DNA from 4 places in the Arthrobacter sp. lap29 genome. Region 3 is predicted to be linked to each of the others. Evidence: riboswitches for the same ligand, from Rfam matches in the RefSeq annotation. Region 3 holds a riboswitch; each other region holds the start of a gene.
What was found. A riboswitch is a leader RNA that binds a small molecule or an ion and turns the genes downstream of it on or off. The one in region 3 is predicted to bind S-adenosylmethionine.
Positions count from the first base shown of each region.

Region 1 (4,207 bases), 150 kb from region 3:
GCGTGCCGCCGAGATTGGCTGCCCGCCGGCACTGCGTCCGGCCGCCTGCATCCTGCTGGCCATGCTCGCCGCCAAGGGCACTTCTGAATTGCGCAACATATATGTGATTGAGCGCGGCTACGAAGATCTGGCCGAGCGGTTGAACACCATTGGCGCCGAGATCGAGTACTTCCAAGACTGAGTACAAACGCCAGCGGCCTTGCCACTGCTGTTTTGGCCAGCCTAAATGGCCGCCAGGGCCACCGCGAGATCCAGCTTCAAATCATCCACATCCTCCAATCCCACCGACAGGCGCAAGAACCCGTCGCTGAGACCGATCGCGGCGCGCCCCTCGGGGCCCATGGCACGGTGCGTGGTGGTGGCCGGATGCGTGATCAGCGACTTCGCATCCCCTAAGTTATTGGAGATGTCGATGATGGACAGCGCGTTCAGCAGCGCAAACGCGGCATCCTTGCGAGTGCCCGACGCTGGCTGAGCCAGCTCAAATGTCAGCACCGTGCCTCCGGCCTTCATTTGTTTTTTGGCCAAATCATACTGCGGGTGGGACGGCAGATGCGGGTACAGCACGCGTGCCACCTGCGGTTGGGCTTCAAGGAATTCTCCGAGTGCCAGGGCATTGCTGCACGAGTGTGTAACCCGCAGATTCATGGTTTCCAGGCCCTTGGTGAGCACCCATGCGTTGAACGCGGAGAGCGCCGGGCCCGTGTGGCGCATCAGGTTCTTGACGGGCCCTTCGATGAACTCCTTGCTGCCGAGGATTGCGCCACCCAACACCCGGCCCTGGCCATCAATGTGCTTGGTGCCCGAGTAGACGATGATGTCCGCGCCGAAATCGCCGCAACGCTGCAACAAGGGAGTTGCGAAGACGTTGTCGGCTACCACCTGCGCGCCAGCGGCATGAGCTAGATCGCACACAGCCGCCACGTCAATGATTTCCTGCATGGGGTTCGACGGTGACTCGAAGAACACGGCCGTGGTGGGCACCGACAAGGCCTCGCGCCACTGATCCAGGTCCGGCCCGTCAACAAATACGGTCTCCACACCCCACCGCGGCAGCAGCTCATTCAGAATCACAAAGCAGGAGCCGAACAGGGACCGTGCTGCCACCACGCGGTCCCCGGCTGCTAATAAGGCACCCAAGGCGGTGAATACGGCTGACATGCCCGACGCCGTCGCAAAGCACGCCTCTTTTCCTTCCAGCAGCCGCAGCCGTTCCTGGAAGGTTGCCACGCTCGGGTTGCCGTAGCGCGAATACACGAAGCGGTCCACCTCACCCGTGAACGCCTGCTCGGCAGCTTCCGCCGATTCGTAGACAAATCCGGAGTTCAAAAAGAGGGCTTCGGAGGTTTCTTGAAAATTGCTGCGGTCAAGCCCGCCGCGTACCGCCTGGGTGTCCTGCCCCCAAGTGGCTGTGTGCTCATTAAAGTTGCTCAATGATATTTCCTTAGCGCCAGGGGAGGTTGCGGTTCTTCCAGCCGTTGAGAATCCGATCTCCGTAGGGATCAGTTTCTCCTTCAAAGCCTTCAAGTACGTTGTAGGCGGTGTACCCGGCGGCGGTGGCTGCTTCGGCGGCGGCAATAGAGCGGGCACCGGAGCGGCACAGCACTATCAGCTGCTTTTCCGGGGGTACTGCCGCCGCCAGCTCTGCCAGAAAATCAGGGTTGCGGGCGCCCGTGGCGAGATTCCACTGGATAAAAACCGGTTCTGATTTCAGCGTTGAGGTGTCGGGGACGCCAATGTGTGCCCATTCGCCCTCTGTCCGTACATCCACGAGTGTTGCCCCCGCGGCTACAGCTTCCCAGGCTGTGCCCGGGCTCACATCTCCCGCGTGGCTCATGCGATGCCCTCGCCATCAAACTCAAGTTCGGCGTCGAGATCATCCACGGCAGTGGCGACGGCGGCATCGCTGCTGGCCACGGCCTGCGCGCAAATGACACTGGTGCCGTTGTAGGTGAGGGCGGGGCCGCCGTGCAGCACATAGCCGTCGGCAAGGGCGGTGGAAATGCGCTCGCAAAAAGAGCGGTCGTCAGGGCCGGTGATAAGCCGGTAGGCCAGGGGGGATTCGTCCGCGGTCATGGTTCTCTCCTCATTGCAAATGGCTGCGCGTTGCAAACGGGAGCTGGTGGCAGTTGACGAAGAGTTGGTTGAAAATGTCCACTCTTGAGCCCGCACCACAAGGAAAGTTCACGCTTGCAAACGCCAGCCTAGGTAGCTGGTTTGCCGAGTAGTCACCTGAGGCACCCCGCCGGAAAGAGGGTTGCCGGCCAGCAAGTCAGGGCTTAACGCTGGCACTCATTACTCACCTTGAAAGTAGCACACCACGTGCCGGGTCCGGTGAAGAACCTGCCAGTGTGCACAAACATGACGGCGACACCCAGATATCCGTTCACAGGGTGGCGGGACGGACCTGATATCTCTGCCGCGTCCATGACATGATGAAACCCATGACAACTCGGCGATTGTTGGCGGCACTACGGTTTCTCTTCGGCGCGTTCACTCTTGTGGCAGTGGGCATCCAATTTGGCGTTCACCTGAGCCACGGTTTCAACGTGTTGAACTTCTTCAGCTACTTCACGAACCTGTCCAATATTCTTGCCGCCGCCGTCCTGCTCACGGAGTCAGTACTGACCTGGCGCGGGAAGGAGCTGGGCCCGGCTTGGCAGGTTCTGCGGTGCGTATCGGTGGTGTGCATGGCCCTGGTGGGGATCGTGTTCACCGCCCTGTTGCGCGAGGTGGATCTCGGCGCGCTCCTGCCTTGGATCAATACCTGGCTGCACTACATCATGCCCATTGCGGTTGTCGCGGACTGGTTGATCCAACCGCCGCGCCGGCCCATCCCGCTGACCCGGTTGGGTGTTGCAGTGCTGTTTCCGCTGGCATATTTGGCCTATTCCCTGATTCGGGGCGCCGCCACGGACTGGTACGCCTATCCCTTCTTGAACCCCGGCAACGGGGGCTACGGCGCCGTGCTGCTCAGTTGTGTGGGGATCGCGGTAGCCTTCCTGATCGCCAGCGCGGTGCTGATTCTTCTGGGCAACAAGCTCAGCCCGCTTGTTAGGCCTGTGCCCAGCGGTCAGTCGAACTGATGTGTTTACAACGTGGTAGCCAGGAGCGCCGATAGTTCCGCTGTAAGCTCGGCTCGGATGGCGGCCGTGCCGATTTCCTTCCCGTCAATGGTGGTCACGGGCGCCAGTAGCCGCAGGCTGGAAATGAGCCACACGGCGTCGGCATCCAGCAGATCGGCAGGTGTTAGTGGACCGTAACCCAGCTCCCACCCGGCTTCCTGCGCAGCGGCGAACAGTGCGCCCTGCGTGGTGCCGGGCAGTATCCCGGTGTCCAAATGCGGGGTGATGAGCCGCTTGAGCGGTACGCCGGAATCGTCACTAACGTGTGCTAGAAGAACTGACGATGTGGGCCCTTCCAACACGAGCCCGTCACCGCTGGTGAAGATCACGTCATCCGCGCCCTGGTGGTGTGCGTGCCGAAGTGCGGCCATGTTCACGGCGTAGGAGAGTGTTTTGGCGCCCATCAAAAGCCAGGGGGCACGGGCTGCAATATCGCTGTCATAGCCACGCTCCAACAAGAGCACGGCCAAGCCCTTCTCCCGCTGGGCAGCCAACGAGGCGGACACCGGGCTGACCGTGACCCACGCTGTGGGGGAGTTGGCGCCCTCGGGGCCTCGGGTAGCGATAAGGCGAACCACGCACTGGCGAGATTCGTTGCTTGCACCGTGGTCTGCGGAATCCTCTGGTACCCCGGCAGCATAAGCTGTGAGCGCCGTCGTAATTGCCGCCTGCCACACCCCGGCGTCAGGGATGAGTAGGTCCATGGTGCTGGCCGAGACGGCAAGGCGATCTAAATGAGCCCGGATTTTGCGTGGCTCCCCATCAATAGCGAGCATGGATTCAAAGATCCCGTCACCGCGGGTGAGCCCCTGATCCGTAACCAGAATGTTGGGAACGGTGGCGTCTGCAACGCGGCCGGCCGGGTGGGCGGGGTCCAAGAAAACCAGAGTTGTCATGACTGAGATCTTATCCCCACCCGCTCCCTGCCCTCGTGCCTCGGTCTGGGTCCCTCGCAGTCGTACTAGCGTGTGAGGGACTTGCCGAAGGTGAAGGCACGGACCAGGCCCACCACACCCAAGATGATCAGCATGATGGCTGTTATCAGCAACAGCCATTGTGCGGTCCAGACGGGAACAGCGAGC
Region 1 is NZ_JAUCEK010000003.1:142,685-146,891, forward strand. Features, by position in the region: gene RY113_RS06190 (UDP-N-acetylglucosamine 1-carboxyvinyltransferase) at 1-181, shown strand, start outside; gene RY113_RS06195 (O-succinylhomoserine sulfhydrylase) at 223-1,434, opposite strand; gene RY113_RS06200 (rhodanese-like domain-containing protein) at 1,445-1,837, opposite strand; gene RY113_RS06205 (DUF1737 domain-containing protein) at 1,834-2,076, opposite strand; SAM riboswitch class IV at 2,182-2,300, opposite strand; gene RY113_RS06210 (Pr6Pr family membrane protein) at 2,445-3,086, shown strand; gene RY113_RS06215 (aminodeoxychorismate lyase) at 3,092-4,021, opposite strand; gene RY113_RS06220 (DUF308 domain-containing protein) at 4,087-4,207, opposite strand, start outside.
Region 1: linked by a shared signal. The riboswitch ahead of RY113_RS06205 (DUF1737 domain-containing protein) and the one ahead of RY113_RS06885 (OsmC family protein) in region 3 are both predicted to bind S-adenosylmethionine.

Region 2 (4,207 bases), on a different contig from region 3:
TTCGCTTTCAGCACCTCGTCATCGGCACTGATTCTGACCGGGTTCCTGCTGGCCGGGGTGGGCATCGGCTTTGCCGAAACAGCGGAGTCCACTGCTGTTGCACTAGCGCTACCAGAGAGGCTCCGCGGCAATGGTTACGGCCTGTTGGGCCTGGTGCAATCATTTGGCGATCTGGGCGCAACAATGACTGCCGGCATTCTGTGGGCCCTTTTTTCCCCGGCTGTAGCCTTCACTTATGCGGCTGCTTGGATGGCCGCCTCGATCGCCGCTTCCGGTCTGCTGCGCCCCTCACGGGAGCAGCAGGCCGAAAGCCAGATCTCGTGACGGCGGGCGGCTACTACGACACGCACGCTGGCGCTGTCTGAGCCACTCAGCTACGGCTTGGCACGGGCGCCAGGCCAAAAGCCAACGACGGGTTGGCTTCTGCAATTTCCAACAATCTATTGTATTTGGCGAGTCTTTCACCTCGAGCTGGGGCCCTGACTTGAGCTGGCCGCAGCCGGAACCCACGGTAAGGTCGGCGACGAAGCTGTCGAGGGTTTCCCCAGAGCGGTGGGAGACCATTGCGGTGAATCCACCGGCTTTTGCAACCGTCATTGTTTCGAGGGTTTCGGTGACTGTGCCCACCTGGTTGGGCTTGATCAGTACCGCCGTGGCGGACCCTACCGCAATGCCGTCGCGGACACGGGCTGCTTGGGTGACGAAGAGATCATCACCCACAATCGGCACGCGGGCCCCAAGGCTCTGGACCAACGCGGGCCATGATTGGCGATCGTCCTCTGACAGGGGGTCTTCCAGTCTGCGGATCGGGTAATTATCCAGGAGCTTTCCGTAATAGTCGGTCATCTGTTCAGGTGTAAGTACCTGGTCGTTGACACGGTAGGCCCCGTCAGCGAAGAAAGAATTAGCTGCTGGGTCCAGAGCGATCATGATGCCGGTTTCCCCGGCAGTACGTCCCGAGGCCTCGATAGCTGCCAGAATCAGGTCCAGCGCCTCCTCCAGGCGTGCAATCTCCGGCGCATAACCGCCCTCATCGCCGAGGCCCGTGGCCAAACCCCTGCCACGGAACACTCGCGCTAATGCGTGGTAGACATCGGAGCCCCATTCCAACGCTTCCGGAAAGCTGCTTGCACCAACGGGGCGATCATGAATTCTTGGAATGCCAGTTCGTTTGCCGCGTGCTCGCCGCCGTTGATCACGTTGAAGTGGGGAATGGGCAGCCGCTGCTCGCTCCCAGTCTGCCCCTGTTTGCCGTTCCGTCCAGCTCGCACAAAGCGGCATACAGCTGTGCCAGCGAGCCCCACGCCTGGGAGCCAAGCAACCCGGCCATTTCACCCGTGACAGCAGCAACGGCTTGGCTCACTCCGCGCCCGGACCAGCGCACACCGCCGTCACGCAGTTGGACCTGCACCGTTGGGAAAACCTCTGGAATCAAGAATTTGCATGGCCTTCACGGCTGTTATCCGCAGGTCACCCATCATCGGCTCCTTTTCGAGAATATTTCGCTTGCACGGTCCTCATGCCTTCGCTTTTGAGGCTACTCCCCCCATCCCCTCGCCTTTCCAGTGTCAGTTGAGATGGTGCAAACGATCCAGATAATTGGATGTGGTCATTGGCTGCCATTGAGTCGCTTACGATGCTTCATTCGCTTTCCGGTGGGGAGCGGCATTTCTCAGCTTTGCGCATCTTGTCAGAAACGTGGTGGTTGTGATTGATTGAAGTTCTACGCCACAGGGTTGCGCAGAAGCGGCTACCAGCAACGGTCAACAAGTAGCGGGCAGCCTCCATCACCAGGACGGCAGGCCCTGCGGCAAGGACAAGCTCCTGGCCATCCGGGTGAGAGGAACTTTCCATGCCTGACTACAACAAGCTTCTAAGCTGCGGCGACTATCAGCAAGGACTTCTCACCGGCGTCATCGACATCCCGCATGGTTCCAGCCACAAGATCGAATGGGACCGCACCACTGGCCTGTTCCATCTTGACCGGGTAGATCCGGGCATCTTCGCCAAGCCTGTCAACTATGGTTTCATTCCACAGACCTTGGATGAGGACGGCGATGAACTCGATATTCTGTGCATCACCCGGGAGCCGCTCGTAACAGGGGTAGTTGTTCACTTACGGATCTTGGGCCTGCTGAACTTCCGCGACGGGGAGGACATGGACTACAAAATTCTCACCGTCCCGGTGGACGACCGTGACTCCGGCGGCGCCATTCGTTCCATCGATGATGTTCCTTCGCGTCTGAAGCAGCAAATCGAACACCATTTCAACCATTACAAGGACTTTCAGACGGACACACAGACACAGGTTTTGGGGTGGGGCGGACTCGAGGACGCCATTGTCATTGTGGCTGCCTGCAGCGATCGCTGGGCAGCAAGCCAGGCCGTTTAGGCCTGCAGCGGCGGGTGGTTGCGTAACATTACGCAACCACCCGCCGCAGTTCTGCTTAAGCAGTAGTCTTGAGCCAGCTTCAAGAGATGCGACGCCAAGCTCCGACTGGTCGCACGCCAACCCCATGCTTCACGGGTGGTTCGGATGAGGAAGCGGCCAGCGGAAAAGCTCCGTTGGCAAGAGCATTCGAGGAGTCCACTCATGACTTTTTCAACCATAACGCGCACCAAAAATGCCCCGGCAGTCACCCGCCCACAGGGAATTTCAGTGCTTCCTGCAGTTGATGTGAACCTGGGGGCCGTCACGTTCCTGACCCCGTCAGGCCACCGCGCCTACTACTCGGCGGAGCCCTCCCAGCTGGTTTCGGCGCTGACGCAGGCTGTTCGGCCTGCACGCTGGATCCCGGAGATCGGCACCCTAGTTATCACGGTTGCCCAGACGGGCGCGCGTGCCGGGCGTCATGTGGGTTTCCGACTTTCCGCCTACTGATCCAGTTCGGGAGCATGGCTTTTTCTCAGAAGCACGGCCGGATGAATAGTCCCCTCGGCCGGGGGCTGGTTCCACCGCTTGCCCATTCTTCGTTGGTTCTGCTCCCGGTTGGCGTCCCACGTTGCCCATAGCGAACATCCACTTTCACCATGCGTCGAGTTCGCAGTAGAAGTTGCCGCGGGTAGCAATCGGCGCCAAGGTGGGCTCCCACCTGGACGCCGAATATCAAGCAGCTTCCACCAAGCAGATTTTACCGAGCAGCTGAATTAGGCTGCCGCATTCTCCTTGGCAGCCTTCTTCTTCATTGCCACCACGGTGGAACCCCATGTTGCCCCGAGCACGGCAGCCATGCTTGCCGCCATGACCACCATTCCGGCATTGGCCTTGATGAGTCCGGCAACGAACAACGCAATCATGCACAGCATGCCCATCGCGAAGCCTAACCCCATGTAGCGGGCGCTATTAGAGGTGGACTTGGCCTGCGAGCCGTTGTTCGTCATGGTCTCTCCCGAGGTTTTCCTGGTGCTGTTGGCTTGAAATGGTGTATCAACCATACGCAAGTACTTTCCGTTACGTCAAGTACTTTCTAGGCACTGTTATTTGTCATTTTTATGCGCTAATTCCGGTGCCCCGAAACCTTCTTGCTAGGGATACCGGCCGGAATTTCGCGGGAATACAGGCTACAGTGTTGGCTGACCTAGAGGAGCTTCACCATGCCCGAACGGATTCCCACCCCAGCGCAGATTAAGCGCTGGCGGCAATATTTGGCTGATGAACGTGCCGAAGCTGCTGTCTACCGGGACCTTGCCAAACGCCGAGAGGGCGACGAATACGCCATTCTCATGGCCTTGGCTGAAGCGGAGCGTCGCCATGAACAGCACTGGCTGGATTTACTGGGCGAGCACGCCGAGCCAGCTATCCGTCCCTCGCTGCGCAACCAGCTTTTAGGCTTGCTGGCGCGCCGGTTTGGTTCGGTGTTTGTGCTCGCCTTGGCACAGCGCTCGGAGTCCAGGTCCCCTTACGCCACGGACGCCGACGCCACGGAGGCCATGGCGGCCGACGAATCAATTCACGAAGAAGTCATTCGCGGCCTATCTGCAAGTGGGCGCAACAGTCTCGCCGGCTCCTTCAGAGCGGCCGTCTTCGGCGCTAATGACGGGCTGGTCAGCAACCTTTCCCTCGTTATGGGAATGGCGGCGACGGGGGTTGGCAGTCAGGTGGTGCTGTTTAGCGGCATTGCCGGACTTCTCGCCGGAGCTTTATCGATGGGCGCGGGGGAATATGTTTCCGTACGGTCGCAGCGGGAACTGTTGGACGCTTCGCAGC
Region 2 is NZ_JAUCEK010000004.1:333,047-337,253, forward strand. Features, by position in the region: gene RY113_RS09110 (MFS transporter) at 1-324, shown strand, start outside; partial or broken gene RY113_RS09115 (enolase C-terminal domain-like protein) at 289-1,271, opposite strand; gene RY113_RS09125 (hypothetical protein) at 1,196-1,411, opposite strand; gene RY113_RS09130 (inorganic diphosphatase) at 1,853-2,392, shown strand; SAM riboswitch class IV at 2,470-2,581, shown strand; gene RY113_RS09135 (hypothetical protein) at 2,594-2,881, shown strand; gene RY113_RS09140 (hypothetical protein) at 3,148-3,435, opposite strand; gene RY113_RS09145 (VIT1/CCC1 transporter family protein) at 3,595-4,207, shown strand, end outside.
Region 2: linked by a shared signal. The riboswitch ahead of RY113_RS09135 (hypothetical protein) and the one ahead of RY113_RS06885 (OsmC family protein) in region 3 are both predicted to bind S-adenosylmethionine.

Region 3 (4,207 bases):
CCGCCCTCGCCGCGGAGGCAGAGCCTGCCAGAGGCGCTCCGATTACAGGGCCGGAAGCCCTTGGCGCTGAACGGGAAGCCCCGAGCGCTGGGGAATCCTGCCCCAGTCCGCTAATGTTCTTTAGCGAAACAGTCCGCTGTAGGCATTCAACGCCAGCCGTCCGCCCGAATGCGCGTAGAGGACGTTGCTGCTGGAAGGAATGTCCTTGCTGCGGACAAGGTCAATCAACCCAGCCATGGATTTTCCTTCATACACAGGGTCGATGATCATGCTTTCAAGGGATCCGGTGAGTTTTATGGCCTCGAGCGTGGAGTCCACAGGGATGCCGGAGTGGTTGCCGGCCCAGCCTTGCAAGACAGTGGTCTCGTCGTCACAGATCTTCCTGTCCAAGTCCATCAGCTCAGCTGTGTGACGGGCGATCCGGGCCACCTGAGCGCGAGTCTTTTCAATGGTGGCTGAGGCGTCAATGCCGATGACGCGCCGCGGCCTGTCTTGTCCCGCAAATCCAGCGATCATGCCTGCGTGGGTGGAGGCGGTAACGGTGCAGAGCACAATCGTGTCGAAGAAGACACCTAGTTCCTTCTCCTGCTGCTCCACTTCATAGGCCCAGTTAGCAAAGCCCAGCCCGCCCAAGTGATGTTCGGAGGCGCCTGCCGGGATGGGATAGGGCTTGCCCTGGCATCTTCGACGTCCTTGATGGCTTGTTCCCAGCTGCTACGGATGCCAATGTCGAACCCAGCTGCATCGAGGTGGACGTCGGCACCCATGATGCGCGAAAGCTCAATATTGCCTACCCGGTTGGATAGCGGGTCCGGTCAGTCCACCCAGTTTTCCTGCGCGAGACGGGCTTTCACACCCGGCTTGCAGCCACTGCCGCCACCTGACGGGTGTGATTCGACTGATATCCGCTGATGGAGACGAGCGTGTCAGCTCCTTGGGCAATGGTGTCCGGAACAATGTAGTCGAGTTTGCGGGTCTTATTGCCACCAAAAGCCAGACCACTGTTGACATCCTCACGTTTGGCCCAAATCCTCGCGCCGCCGGGATGTTTGCTCAGACGCGCCAACTCGTGGACGGGGCTGCGGCCAAACTCCACCTGGGACGATATATCCTATGTTGCATGCCGACTCCTCCGCCCCAGGGAATTCACAAGCGCTCCCTGCTTCGTAATGACGTGTACGATTCCATCCGCGACGCCATCGTCAATGGCACCTTCGCTCCGGGCGAGCGCCTGCGGGATCCGGAGCTAGAGGCATGGTTGGGCGTGAGTCGAACCCCTATCCGGGAGGCTCTGCTCCGGCTTGAGCGGGCCGGGCTGATTATTGCCCAGCCGGGCCGGGCCACCATCGTCGCCCCGCTTGATGCCGCCTCCACCGTGAATGCGCAGCAGGTAGTCGCGGCCATGCACGAGCTGGCGGCGCGGCTGGCAGTTCCCCTGCTGAGCGAGCAGGACCTTGCCGCCATGACCGCTGCCAACGTGCGCTTTGCCGCCGCCATCAAGAAGAACGACGCCGATGCCGCCTTGGCTGCCGATGACCAGTTCCATGCCGTTCTCGTTGGTGCGTGCGGAAATGACATGGTGCCAACCATGCTGGACCAGGCCATGCCACTGTTGCGGAGAGTGGAGCGTCAACGGTTCAGTTCCCACGATGCGCAGCATTCGGTCAGTGCGCATGCGGACATCATCAAACTTGCCACTGCGGGCGACGCCGACGGCGCAGCACTGGCCACACGTGCGAACTGGCTGGCTCTCGGCATCCAAGCAGTCGCCGAAGAAACTACAGCTTGAGTGTTGTGGGCTACTTGCCTGCGCCGCACCACCGTGTCGAATCGTTAGGCTTCATCCTCGAACACATGCGGTGCGGCGTTCTCGGCGTTGACGCTGCTCAGGATTTAGTGATGTCTAAGCCTTCGTGACGACTGCGCTGACAGGCGTGGTGTTGCTTAACAGGTCTTGGACAGGGCAGCGTGCTTCAACAATGCGGCCGAGCTCTTCGTAGCGTTCCTGCGATTCAGGTCCCGTGATGCTTACGGCTAGGCGGATGTCGCTGAAGCCGGGACGGATTGACTCATCGATCCCGAACAAGCCACGGACGTCCAGATCACCTTCGGCCTTGATGGTGATGTCATCGAGCTGGATACCCAGTTGCTCCGCGTAGAGGCGGTACACCACAACTTGGCAGGCGATGACGGCACCGAGTGCGAATTCCACGGGACTGGCTGCGGCATCGTCCCCAGCAAGTGCGGCAGGTTCGTCGACGAGGAATTGGTGTTTGCCGGCGCTGATGCGCGTGGCCACCGAGCCAACCCCCACGCCGGCGGCTGTGTACGTGAGCTTCGCATTGTCCGGATTGGCTCCGATGCGCTTGGCCCAGGCTGCGCCGGCTTCGCCAAGGCGCGCCGATCGCTGTGCTGCGTCGTCAATAGTTACAGTGGTCTCAGTCATGATGTCTCCATTCAGGGGAACGCAAGTGCCAGGCACCGCGCCATACTTACGCCCGCGGCAGCTGCCGGCGGCGTCGAATCCTCACCTGGGGCACCCCACTATGGTTGCGAGGGTTGCCGTCCAGTCGGCCAGGGCCTCTGACTGGAACTCTTGATTCTGTCCACTAGATTGCCCTGACAGAGGGCCTCAAGCAACCTTGCCGTCACACACGGCAACATTTCGGCGGCTTCCCCGAATCGGTCCGTGAGAAAAAGTCGCTTAACTCAGTTCTAAACGACCTTTTCTCACGGACCGATGGGAGATGCACAATGGAGGCGCGGTTGAAGGCGGGGACGGGTGGGAGCGGGTGCGCCGGGACCCCGGCAGCACAAAAACGTCCGGGCGGCGCAAGGAAGCGACTTAAGATGGATGCATGAGCGCAACACTTGTCGCGAAGGACCTTTCCGGAGGCCACGCACACCGCACCCTTTTCAGTAACCTCTCCTTCACTGTGGCCCCGGGCGACGTCATAGGCGTGGTGGGTGCCAATGGTGCCGGCAAGTCAACACTTTTGGCTCTCCTCGCGGGCGCCACCACCCCGCAGGGCGGCACCGTCAGCACTGCCCCACAAGACGCCTTCGTCGGCTGGCTGCCGCAGGAACATGAGCGGATCGAGGGCGAAAGCATCGCCGCCTACATTGGCCGGCGCACCGGTTGCACCCAGGCCACGGAGGAGATGGAATCATCCGCAGAAGCACTAGGCTCCGGCAACTGCGCCGACGATGACCGCTACGCCGCAGCCCTGGACCACTGGCTCGCCTGCGGTGCCGCAGACGTGGATGAACGCATCCCGGCCACCCTGGCCGAGCTCGGCTTGGACCTCACTCCCAGCACCCCCATGACAGGGCTCTCCGGCGGGCAGGCCGCCCGCGTGGCGTTGGCCGCGCTCCTGCTGAGCCGCTTCGACATAGTACTTCTGGATGAACCCACCAATGATCTGGACCTGGCGGGACTGGCCCGGCTGGAAGAGTTCGTCAGGGGTCTGCGCGGCGGCGTGGTCCTCGTCTCGCATGACCGCGAGTTCCTGGCCCGCACCATCACCTCCGTAGTGGAGCTGGACCAGGCGCAGAACAAGGTGGCCGTGTATGACGGCGGTTACGACTCCTTCTTGGAAGAACGTGCCATTGCAAAGCGCCACGCCCGCGAAGCCTATGACGAGTTCGCGGACAAGAAGGCGGACCTCGTGGGGCGCGCCCGAGTCCAGCGCGAGTGGAGCTCGCAGGGTGTACGCAACGCCATGAAAAAAGCCCCCGACAATGACAAGATTCGGCGCAAGGCCGCCAGTGAATCCAGTGAGAAGCAGGCGCAGAAGGTGCGCCAGATGGAGTCCCGGATCGCCCGCCTGGACGAGGTTGAGGAGCCACGCAAGGAGTGGGCCCTCCAATTCAGCATTGGCGCAGCACCCCGCTCAAGCACCGTGGTCTCTACGCTTAACGCTGCGGTGGTGCGCCAGGGCAGCTTCACCCTGGGGCCGGTGACTGCACAGGTGAACGCTGGAGAACGCATAGGCATCACCGGCCCCAACGGCGCCGGCAAGTCCACCCTGTTGCGGCTGTTGCTGGGCCGCATTTCCCCGAATGACGGTGTTGCCTCCCTGGGCGCGAATGTTGCCATCGGGGAGATTGACCAGGCGCGCAGCCAATTCCCAGAACAGGCTCCGCTAGGAGAGGGCTTCGAGGCGCTCGTGCCGGAACTGAATCAGGGCGAGGTGCGTACCCTTTT
Region 3 is NZ_JAUCEK010000003.1:292,160-296,366, reverse strand. Features, by position in the region: partial or broken gene RY113_RS06895 (1-aminocyclopropane-1-carboxylate deaminase) at 121-1,108, opposite strand; gene RY113_RS06890 (GntR family transcriptional regulator) at 1,121-1,789, shown strand; gene RY113_RS06885 (OsmC family protein) at 1,904-2,446, opposite strand; SAM riboswitch class IV at 2,484-2,602, opposite strand; gene RY113_RS06880 (ABC-F family ATP-binding cassette domain-containing protein) at 2,859-4,207, shown strand, end outside.

Region 4 (4,207 bases), on a different contig from region 3:
GAGCTGCGTGAACGGCTCTGGAAAACTGGCCGGCTGCGGTCCTCCGTCAAGGCGGGCAAGAGCTCCGACGGGGAGAAGTTCAAGGACTATTTTGACTTCGCACAGCCGCCGCACACCCTGCCCAGCCACCGGGTATTGGCCCTGTTGCGCGGTGAAAAAGAGGGTGTGCTCTCACTGGATTTGGCAGAGGGTGATACCCGCGATGCAGACGCTCAAGTGCAGGCCCGCGCCAAGTATGAAAACGCCGTGGCCCACTCACTTGGCATTGCCGAATCCGGCCGCGCTGCCGACTCCTGGCTCGTGACCAGTGCCAAGCTGGCGTGGCGCACACGCATCCTGACCCGCCTCTCGGTGGACCTGCGCGTGCGCTTGTTCCAGAGTGCAGAAGAGGAATCAGTGCGGGTCTTTGCTGCAAACCTGCGCGATGTTCTGCTCGCCGCCCCGGCCGGAAACCGCTCCACCTTGGGCCTTGATCCGGGCCTGCGCACAGGTACCAAGGTGGCGCTCGTGGACGGGACCGGCAAAGTAGCGGCAACGGATACCATTTACCCGCACGCACCGGTAAATCGCTGGAACGAATCCCTGGCAACCCTGGTATCACTGGCGCAAAGGTATGACGTTGAGTTGATTGCTATTGGCAACGGCACGGCGAGCCGTGAAACTGACAGGTTGGCCACTGAACTTGTGGCTGAGCTCAAGCGGATCAATCCCGAGCGAAAGGTCACCAAGCTGGTGGTCTCCGAAGCTGGCGCGTCCGTCTATTCGGCGTCCGCCTTGGCTAGTGCCGAACTGCCTGGCATGGATGTGTCTTTGCGCGGCGCTGTCTCGATTGCTCGCCGGCTACAGGACCCGCTGGCTGAACTGGTCAAGATCGAACCCAAATCCATTGGGGTGGGGCAGTATCAGCATGATCTGACGCCGGCCAAGCTGGACCGCTCCCTCGACGCCGTCGTAGAAGACTGTGTCAACGCCGTGGGGGTGGACCTGAATACTGCTTCACCTGCGTTGTTGGCGAGGGTGGCCGGGGTGGGTCCCTTGTTGAGCGAGAATATTGTGGCTCACAGGAACCAGCACGGGCCCTTCAGCAAGCGGCGCGAACTGCTCAAGGTGGCGCGGTTGGGGCCCAAGGCTTTTGAGCAGTGTGCCGGGTTCCTGCGGATCTCCGGGGGAGCGGAGCCGCTGGATGCCTCCAGTGTGCACCCTGAAGCGTACGGTGTGGCACGTAAAATCCTCGCTGCAGTGGGTGCAGGGGCCCACGATATTGCCGGAGGCGTTGGGGCCGTGGGTGGCGTGAACCCGGCCGACTTCGTGGACGGTGACTTTGGTCTGCCCACGGTTGCTGACATCATCTCCGAGTTGCAAAAGCCTGGCCGTGATCCCCGGCCCCGTTTTGAGACTGCCACCTTTGCTGAGGGCATTGAGAAGATCACCGATCTGCGCCCCGGCATGATTCTAGAAGGCACCGTGTCGAACGTGGCCGCCTTCGGAGCCTTCGTCGATATTGGTGTCCACCAGGACGGGCTGGTCCACGTCTCAGCCATGAGCAACAGCTTCGTTTCGGACCCGCACACCGTGGTTAAATCCGGTCAAGTGGTGCGGGTGAAGGTTCTAGAAGTTGAGCCCGAGCGCAAACGCATCTCCTTGACGCTGCGCCTTGATGATCAAGCCGGGGAGAGGAACGCCAAGCCCGACGCCGGCTCCCGCACGCCCGGAGGTCCCTCACCTGCGCGCAGTGCGCCCCAAAGTGGCAACCCGGCGGCCAAGAGTGGCAGCCCGGCTCCGAAGAGTGGAGCTAGCGGCCAGCGCCGGCAGGGGAATCCGGGATCGCAGGGCCGCCAAGGCGGGCAGCCCCGGGATAGAGGGACGGGCACCTCCACCAATACGGCTAATACCACCAACACAGCCAGTACAGCCAACACAGCCAGTACAGCCATGGCAGAAGCCCTGCGCCGGGCAGGCCTAGGAAAGTAGCCACTCGCTTACCGGCCCGCCCGGACAAGCCAGTGGAAAATGATCCCGATTTGCGCCCAAAACTCTGCCGGGCGCCATGTAGGGAGAAAAATCTCTCCAATATCAGTGACTAATTCGCCCTAAAGCTCTCTCTTGCGCAAATTCCACGCAGATATTCGCACAAAGTCATAAACTCGTCATATTCTTGCGAAATCTTGGGCATTCTTTCACACTGGAGGCAGGTCATGAGTGTCAGCGAATAGCCCCGGCTTGCTGACCGGCAACCCTCCTTCCGCGGCGGGGTGCCCCGGGTGAAGACCTGGCACCGAACCATCCGGTTTGAGGTGCAAGCGCGGGCCATATCCGTTCAGGCCCTTCCCGCATGGCGCGGTGGAGGGCCTTTGCCGTAGGCCTCTAGTGTGAAGGAAACAACCATGAGCAACGGTTGGTCATTTGAAACCCGTCAGATCCACGTAGGTCAGGAGCCCGACGCCACCACCGGCGCCCGTGCCCTCCCCATTTATCAGACCACGTCTTTCGTCTTCCCGTCCGCAGAGAGCGCTGCCGCCCGCTTCGCGTTGACCGAGTTGGAGCCCATCTACACGCGCCTGGGCAATCCCACCACGTCCGTTGTTGAAGACCGCATCGCGAGCCTTGAAGGCGGCGTTGGTGCGCTGATGCTGGCCTCGGGGCAGGCCGCCACCACGTTCGCCATCTTGAACATTGCCGAGTCCGGGGACCATATTGTCTCCAGCCCCAGCGTGTACGGTGGCACGTTCAACCTGCTGGCCCACACGCTGAAGAAGCTCGGCATTGAGGTCACCTTCGTTGCCGATCCCGATAACCTGGATCAGTGGCGTGCCGCCGTGCAGCCCAATACCAAGGCCTTCTTCGGCGAGACGGTCTCCAACCCGCGCCAGGACGTCCTTGACCTGGAAAACATCAGCGCGATTGCCCACGAGGCCGGTGTGCCGCTGATTGTGGACAATACTCTGGCCACCCCGTACCTGATCCGCCCGCTGGAATGGGGTGCGGACATTGTCATCCACTCCGCCACCAAATACCTCGGCGGGCACGGTACGGCCATTGGCGGGGTAATAGTTGACGGCGGCAAGTTTGATTTCGCTGCAAACCCGGAGAAGTTCCCCGGCTTCAACACCCCGGATGAAAGCTACAACGGTCTGGTCTATGCCCGTGACTTGGGTGTGGGCTGCGCACTAGGTGCCAATCTCGCTTACATTCTCAAGGCTCGTGTGCAGTTGCTGCGTGACCTGGGAGCAGCAATTTCCCCGTTCAACGCCTTCCTGATCGCTCAGGGCATCGAGACGCTGAGCCTGCGCGTGGAACGGCACGTCAGCAACGCCGTCACGGTGGCACAGTGGCTGGAAGGAAATGAAAACGTGGAGGCTGTGGCCTACGCGGGCATTCCCTCCAGCCCTTGGTTTGAGCGCGGTCGCAAGTACGGCCCCAACGGCACTGGTGCCATCATCGGTTTTGACATCTTGGGAGGGCTCGAGGCTGGCAAGCGTTTTGTTGACGGCCTGGAGCTGCACTCGCTGGTGGCTAACTTAGGTGATGTGCGTTCCCTCGTCATCCACCCCGCTTCCACCACCCACGCCCAGCTCACGCCGGAGCAGCAACTGGCCGCAGGTGTACGGCCGGGTCTGGTGCGCTTGTCGGTGGGTTTGGAAAACGTTGCAGACATCATCGCTGACCTTGAAGCCGGGTTCCGCGCCGCAAAATCGGCGTGATCCGCGTGGGACGGGCTGTGGGTAAGGGCTTGTTGTCCTCGGGGTTCGCTGCTGCCGCGGCGCAACCTGTTGGTGAGGACTTCTGTGCAGCTGTGGGACAAGGCGGAGGTGTGTTGCGCTCGATCGAGATCGGCGCCCTTCCCCTAGAGGCCGGGGGCGTGCTGCCCTCGGTGACCATGGCTTTTGAATGCTGGGGGACATTGAACGCCGCCGGTGACAATGCCGTGCTGATCCAACATGCATTGACCGGAAGCACGCACGTCAGCAGGGGCGAGTCCGAGGAAGATGGTTGGTGGGAAGGCCTCGTTGGCCCCTGCGCCGTTATTGACACCAATAAGTACTTTGTGGTGTGCGCCAACATGCTGGGCGGCTGTTACGGAACCACCGGCCCCTCCAGTATTGCGGAGGACGGCAAACCCTACGGTTCCCGGTTCCCCTTCATCACCATCCGTGATTCTGTCGAGGCCGAGGCCCGGTTGTCGTCGCGCCTGGGCGTCACCTCGTGG
Region 4 is NZ_JAUCEK010000006.1:185,674-189,880, reverse strand. Features, by position in the region: gene RY113_RS12225 (Tex family protein) at 1-1,971, shown strand, start outside; SAM riboswitch class IV at 2,192-2,309, shown strand; gene RY113_RS12220 (bifunctional o-acetylhomoserine/o-acetylserine sulfhydrylase) at 2,385-3,701, shown strand; gene RY113_RS12215 (homoserine O-acetyltransferase) at 3,794-4,207, shown strand, end outside.
Region 4: linked by a shared signal. The riboswitch ahead of RY113_RS12220 (bifunctional o-acetylhomoserine/o-acetylserine sulfhydrylase) and the one ahead of RY113_RS06885 (OsmC family protein) in region 3 are both predicted to bind S-adenosylmethionine.